Regions from separate parts of the Thermovenabulum sp. genome, predicted to be linked through region 2. Evidence: riboswitches for the same ligand, from Rfam matches in the RefSeq annotation. Region 2 holds a riboswitch; each other region holds the start of a gene.
The links. Region 2 has a riboswitch for cobalamin ahead of ACPLOV_RS00950 (kinase). Riboswitches for the same ligand answer to the same signal wherever they lie in the genome.

Region 1: it holds a riboswitch for cobalamin, as region 2 does, so the genes downstream of both, ACPLOV_RS06610 (ABC transporter substrate-binding protein) here and ACPLOV_RS00950 (kinase) in region 2, are expected to answer to the same signal.
Region 3: it holds a riboswitch for cobalamin, as region 2 does, so the genes downstream of both, ACPLOV_RS09195 (ECF transporter S component) here and ACPLOV_RS00950 (kinase) in region 2, are expected to answer to the same signal.

The regions. Positions count from the first base shown of each region.
Region 1 covers NZ_JBNARB010000010.1:29,819-32,086, reverse strand. The annotation lists gene ptsP (phosphoenolpyruvate--protein phosphotransferase) at 1-593, shown strand, start outside; cobalamin riboswitch at 613-789, shown strand; gene ACPLOV_RS06610 (ABC transporter substrate-binding protein) at 946-1,914, shown strand; gene ACPLOV_RS06605 (FecCD family ABC transporter permease) at 1,930-2,268, shown strand, end outside.
Region 2 covers NZ_JBNARB010000001.1:200,293-202,560, reverse strand. The annotation lists gene ACPLOV_RS00955 (cobyric acid synthase) at 1-32, opposite strand, end outside; gene ACPLOV_RS00950 (kinase) at 58-873, opposite strand; gene ACPLOV_RS00945 (hypothetical protein) at 875-1,000, opposite strand; cobalamin riboswitch at 958-1,126, opposite strand; gene ACPLOV_RS00940 (sigma 54-interacting transcriptional regulator) at 1,247-2,179, shown strand; gene ACPLOV_RS00935 (sigma 54-interacting transcriptional regulator) at 2,176-2,268, shown strand, end outside.
Region 3 covers NZ_JBNARB010000018.1:33,780-36,047, forward strand. The annotation lists gene ACPLOV_RS09190 (alpha-ribazole kinase) at 1-696, opposite strand, end outside; gene ACPLOV_RS09195 (ECF transporter S component) at 686-1,177, opposite strand; cobalamin riboswitch at 1,274-1,451, opposite strand; gene ACPLOV_RS09200 (Spy/CpxP family protein refolding chaperone) at 1,557-2,027, opposite strand.

The DNA.
Region 1 (2,268 bases), on a different contig from region 2:
CAAGCGCCCATGGCAAGATCAGGATTATGTATCCAATGATTTCCGGTATAGACGAGATAAGAAAAGCTAACCGGGTATTAAAAGAAGCGATGGAAGAACTGAAAAAGGAAAAAGTAGCCTTCGATGAAAATATAGAAGTAGGCATAATGGTAGAAATTCCTTCTGCTGCAGTGTGTGCGGATATTCTTGCAAAGGAAGTGGACTTTTTCAGTATTGGGACCAATGACCTTATTCAGTATACATTGGCAGTAGACCGAATGAACGAAAAAATTGCCTATCTTTATGAACCCTTTAATCCTGCTATAATAAGGCTTATAAAGAATGTCATTGATGCCTCGCACAGGGAAGGAAAGTGGACGGGAATGTGCGGGGAAATGGCAGGAGAACCCCTGGCAGTACCGCTTCTTTTGGGTTTGGGGCTTGACGAATTTTCTATGAGCGCTACTTCAATACCTTTTGCCAAAAAGATAATAAGATCCTTTAAATACGATGAAGCAAAAGAACTGGCGGAAAAAGTACTTTTAATGGATAATCCTGAGGAAATCAGGTTACTAATAAAAGAAACTTGTAATAAAAAGGGAATTAACTTATAATAGTTTTTAGAATAAAATAAATAGGAATACAGCTTCAGGTGCAGATTGCTTAAAAGGGAATCAGGTGAAAATCCTGAGCGGTCCCGCCACTGTAACCGGTGATGTACTGCAGTTTGCCACTGGGGAGTTATGCCCCGGGAAGGCGCAGGAAAGATGAACCGGGAGCCAGGAGACCTGCCTGAAGTTTTGTACTGAACCTTCGGAAGAAAGGGGGAGTACATTTATGAGTGGAGAAAAACCCAACTTTTCCTTCCCGAAAGGTTGGGTTTTTTTTAGTTACAGAAAAAAGTAATTTTTCAAGGTTGAATCAATAATAAATTGAATAATATGTCAATAAGATAGGAGGAAGAACGTGAAAAACAAAATAATTACCAAAAATCTCTTAACAATTTTGTTGGTTGCAGCAATTATTGTAGTTGCTTTGTCCGGTTGTAGCAAAAACAGCAATAATAATTCACAAAATTTAAATTCTAATAATGGGCCTTTTCCCGTAACGTTAAAAGACAGCCTTGGCAGGGAGGTTAAGATCGAAAAGGAACCCTTAAGGATAATTTCTTTATCGCCCAGCAATACGGAAATATTATTTGCCTTGGGTTTAGGCGATAAGGTTGTAGGTGTTACAAACTATTGTGATTATCCCGAAGAAGCGAAAAGTAAAGAGAAAATAGGAGATTTTTCAAATCCTAATATTGAAAAAATAATATCACTAAATCCGGATCTTGTACTTGCCACAACCATGCATGAAAAGCCTGTGAAAAGATTAGAAGAATTGAAAATACCGGTAATAGTGCTGGAACCGAAAAATCTCGAAGACATGCTTGATAGCTTGATTCTCGTAGGGAAAGCCACCGGAAGAGAAAAGAATGCTATTGAACTTGTAGATTCTCTGAAAAAGAGAATAGATGCCGTAAAAGAAAAAGTTTCATCTTTACCTGAAGATAAAAAACCTACAGTATTTTACGAATTATGGCCTTCACCCATTACCACTGTCGGGCCGGGGACTTTTGTGGATGACCTTATAACCAAAGCAGGTGGGAAAAATATTGCAAGCGATTCGGATAAGCCTTATCCTGTTTATGGACAGGAAGTAATAATAGCCAAGAACCCTGATATTATAATATTTTCTCATCACGGTACTAACGGTACAAATGAACAGACAAAAGAAGATATTGTTAAAAGACCCGGTTGGAGCAATATCAATGCAGTTAAAAATGACAAGGTATTTTACGTGGATGAAAATATTATACAAAGACCAACACCGAGATTAGTGGATGGGTTGGAACAATTTGCAAAAATAATACATCCAGAGATTTTTAAATAAGTACCGGAGGGGAAGATGTTCCGTAAAATATCGAAAAAGTATATATATTTTCTACTATTATTATTAATTTTCCTGGGAAGCGTAATTTCCATAAGCATGGGTGCCTTTTATATACCGGAAAAAAAGATACCCCTTATCCTGTTATCTTTATTTACTAAAAGAGAATATAACTTTACTTTTGCGGAAAAAGTTATAATACTTAATTTCAGGCTTCCCAGGATAATACTTTCTTTTCTTGTGGGGGCTGAACTTTCCTGTGCAGGAGTAATTTATCAGGGAATGTTCAGGAACCCTTTAACCGATCCTTACGTGATTGGGGCGTCATCGGGAGCGTCCTTAGGGGCTTCGTTGGCT
Region 2 (2,268 bases):
GAAGATGAAGTTCCCTGAACCATTATGCGCATATAAACAACTCCTTTAATTATTTTATTAATAGATTCTGGATAGAGTATTTACCCAGTAACTCTTAAAACCTTCGATTTTTATATCAAAATCTAATTTCCGGTCATATATAATTCCGAGAAAATTACCGCTGTGCCCGCCAATAATCCCAAGACCTCCCGTTTTTTTCATTATACTTACTACTTCCTGAAGAATGGGGTAATATAGCCTTTTTTGATTTCTTTTTATACTCTCCGTCGATACCAGAGAAATTTTTCGAATATCTTTTTCCACAATTCCCCGAATTAATACCGGTACCAGGTCATCAACTTCAGCTAAGGGTTCTTTAACCGATAAATTAAACTTTATTGTATCCACTTCCTCTTTTCCTTCGAATACATATATGTAAAATTTTATATAATCACCCAAAATTTTATAATATTTCCCGTTTTTATAATCAAAAAGGGTTGCCCTGTTAAATACAATGCTGTCCGTAGGCTCTATTCTCAAAGCTTCTTCTACTAATTCCGTTATATCAAATTTCCTTTTAAAATATCTTACGAGGCAGTGGTACAGAGCACATAAATCAGCCGTACTGCTCGCAAATCCCTTTCCCTTAGGTATTTTTGAATTTATTTTAAAGCAAAGATTTTTTTCCCTATCCATTCCCCACCTTTTTAAAATGTTTTTAAAAAACTTATAAGATTTAACGTAATCTTTTACCTCCCTATCATTAAACTCTCCTTCGAATATTTCAACACGGGTATATAAATTTACGGGAAAAGAAACCAGTACGTCCCTCCCCTCCACTTTTCCCTGTAAAATTTCCCCTGCGCTTCCCGGGTAAAAAAAACTTACAACCATCCTATCCCCCTTTATAAAAATTAATAACCCCTGCCTTCGGCAGGGGTACAGCATACTTACCCATGCCTTTCCTTCCCTCCGAAGGACCGGCATTCCTCAAGGGCAGGTATCCTGGCTCACGGGTCAACCTCCTCCGCCCTTCCCGGTTTCCCAGTGGGGTTCGGATTCGTCGCCGTATACAGTAGCGGGGGCTGCAGCGGGTTTTCACCGCTTTCCCTTTTAAGCTTTTAGCACCCTTGAGCAACCTTTTATTCGGTATTTCTTTTATTATAATATAAAATATTTGTATTTTTCAACAATTTAACAATTAGTTTCCAATCGGTTTTTATAGAAATTTTTTATAAATTTTTATAAAATTAAAGAGGTGATGCAAATGAACGAATCGATTTGTTTTATGGTTAAAACCCGGGATAGAGTGGGAATGGCCCTGGATATTTTGAAAATTTTATGCAAATACAATATAAATTTAAGAGCCATGGAAGTCGGCCCCGGTTATGCATGCATAAAAATTGAAAATTTAAAAGGACTTTCTTTTGATTTTTTAAAAAATGAATTGATGAAGGAAAAAGATGTAATAGAAGTTGAAAGAATAAAGATGATGCCCCAGGAGAAAAAAGAAAAAGAAATCAAAGCTGTTTTGGATGCTACCGTTGAAGGCATAATAGCCATAGATAAAAATGGCATAATTACGGCTCTTAACCCGGCAGCAGAGAAAATATTAAAGATAAAAGGCCAGGATGCCATAGGAAAACCCGTTGCCGAGATATTAGCACCCGATATCCCAATGTTAAACACTTTAAAAACCGGCGTAAGCTACGATAATGTGGAGATAGTATTGAACAGCGAAAGAGTAAAAAGCCATTATATAACTTCAGGTCGACCCATTCTCGATCAAGAAGGAAACCCGGTGGGGGTTGTGGCTTCCCTTCAAGATATAGAAAGCGTAATGGAACTGGTGTATTCTTTTACCCAGCCGGCTATGACAACCTTTGACGAAATCCTCGGTGAAAGTGAAAAGATAAAAAAGATAAAGGAAATAGCCAAAATAGCAGCAAAAGGGAATTCAACCGTCCTGATCCGCGGAGAAAGCGGAACGGGCAAAGAACTTTTTGCACGGTCAATTCACATGGCAAGCCCAAGGAGGAACAAGCCTTTTGTAGCGGTAAATTGTGCTGCAATTCCCGATACACTCCTTGAGAGCGAACTTTTTGGATATGACGAAGGGGCCTTTACCGGAGCGAAAAAGGGGGAAAGCAGGGACTTTTTAAATACGCTGACAAGGGTACGCTTTTTCTTGACGAGATAGGAGAACTTTCCACCCATCTTCAAGTAAAACTCCTCCGGGTGCTGCAGGAAGGAAAAATCAGGCTGGTAGGAGGAAATGAGGAAATCCCC
Region 3 (2,268 bases), on a different contig from region 2:
CGTGTCCGTAGAAAAAATTATAGCACAGGTGGAAGGTCCGGCGGACTTTTTTATATCAATTGGTAATGGATTAAAAAGCTTATATTTAAGGGAATTGCAAATAGAAAAGTTTTCTAACTCTCCCAGAACCCCCTTTGAACCAACCGGAATTATTTCTTTTACGTTTTTTAATTCTTTAAGTTTTAACAGTGTTTTTAAGTCGAAAATTTCCGGGTCATTTAAATTGACCTCTTTGCCTATTTTTGGTATACCGGCAATGTATATTTTATCACCCTTTTGAACCTTTCCCAGAAGAAGGTTATCATTTTTACAAAGACCTATGCATGTAACACCCAAACCGGTTTGTACGGTTTTAATATTTTTTTCCGTGCTGATGGTAAAGGAAATATCCTGTAATCCAATCTCTTTTAGTTCGTCTTTAATTCCATTGAGAATAAGGTCCCCCGTGGGATGGGGCTCCGCGCAAATGGTGATGCTTAATGAGATAGGGTGAGCATTAATTGAGATTATCTCCATTAAAGAAACCCTGGAAGTGAATCTTCCAAGTATGTAGGGGGATACCTTTACAGCATCCATCTCTTTTTCCCCAATCCCCCCCGCGGAATCGCAGGCTATGACAAGAAGCGTGCGGTCCCGCAGTTTTATTAAAGAAACGTCTCTATAAGTTTTTATCTGGTTAAAAAGTTCAGAAGACATTTTTATCACCCGACAGCTTTTTTAATCCTCTGAACACTAAATCGGCAAGAATGATATTTATAAATGATGCAAAAAGCAGGGGTAATACCATAGCTAAAAAGAAAGGAATCCCGAATCCTTTAAGGGGGATAAAACTGGCAGGTGCGATGATTCCGTTTAGCAATATGCATACTGCATCGCCGATTAAGCTGTTTTTCTTATATACCTTTCCAAAGATATAGGCAAAAATACCCATTTCTACCCCTATCAAAAGGTGTAACGGAAAGGTGAGGGGAAAGCCAGAAAGAAGGCTGGTAAATATATGCCCCAAAAACGCACAGAAGGCTCCGCTAACGGGGCCAATTACCAGAGCTGCTAAAAAGCCGGGCATGGAATCTAAGGCTACGGTGCCCGTTGGGCTTAACATTTTAATATTTGCCCCCAGGTAGCTTAATGCAATAAATAAGGCCATGTAAATTACTTTTCTGACATTATCCGACATAAAAAGCACCTCCGTTATAATTTTAAATTACATTTTTGAACTCAAAAATAAAAAGTCCACAGTCTAATTTATTAGACCGTGGACTTTGCCATCATCCACCGGTACTGCTTTAAGGCAGGTCTCCTGGCTCGGGTTCATTTTTCCTTACGCCTTCCCGGTTTTTCCAGTGGCTTTTTGTAAGGAACATCCCCCTTACAGTGGCGGGTCCGCGCCGGAATCTCACCGGACTTCCCTATTCTCCCCACAAAGGGGCACCTTAAAGCTGTGCTATTTTAATTTTCAAAAAAATAATTTTTCAAAAAAATTATATTAAAATAAAACTCAAAAGTCAATTAAAAAAGAAAATAAAAAAAGCCCCGAAGGGCATAAAAATTAAAGGTTAATATAATGGACAAAAACCGCGACCGAAACCTTTTACTCCAAAACCTTTTCCGGCTTTTCCTCTAATTCCCCCGGGTAGGCCTTGCTGGTTTTGAAGCTTTGAAAGCTGCTGTGCAGTTAAAACTCCTTTTATTTTTTCAAATTCTTCCTGTTTTAAAGAAAGCATTTTATCCTTGAGCTCATTAATTTTTGCTATCTTATCGTCAATTAATTTCTGATCCGGGTTATTTTGCAGGTAAAGATTTCTAAGCTCAAAATTCAATTTGGCCATTTCATTTCGAAGAAATAGCATTTTGTCAAAGTATTGAGTTCTAATGTCCGTTATTTTTTTAATCTGTTCATCGGTGAGATTCAGGTCCTTCAGAGCCTGACCTTTGCCCGGTCCATATCCGGGGAATGCATATGCTAAGGAAGCAGCGCTCAGGACGAAAACCAATAGAATCCCCATTACAAGCAGTTTTTTCTTCAAGGGAATCCCTCCTTTTTTTGTTTGTCATTATTAGTATAGACCTAATTTATGATGATTTTGTGATGAAAATAAAAACAAATTATAAAAATTTTATTAAAAAAGTAAATAAAATGTTTGTCTGCATGGAAAAATGCAATTAAATTTTGCGCAATGCAAAAATATTTTGCGTTTAATTTAATTTTTTTAAAGAATAATTTAGGAAATTATGGTTTTTTAAAACGAATCAATGCTGGCATGGAAT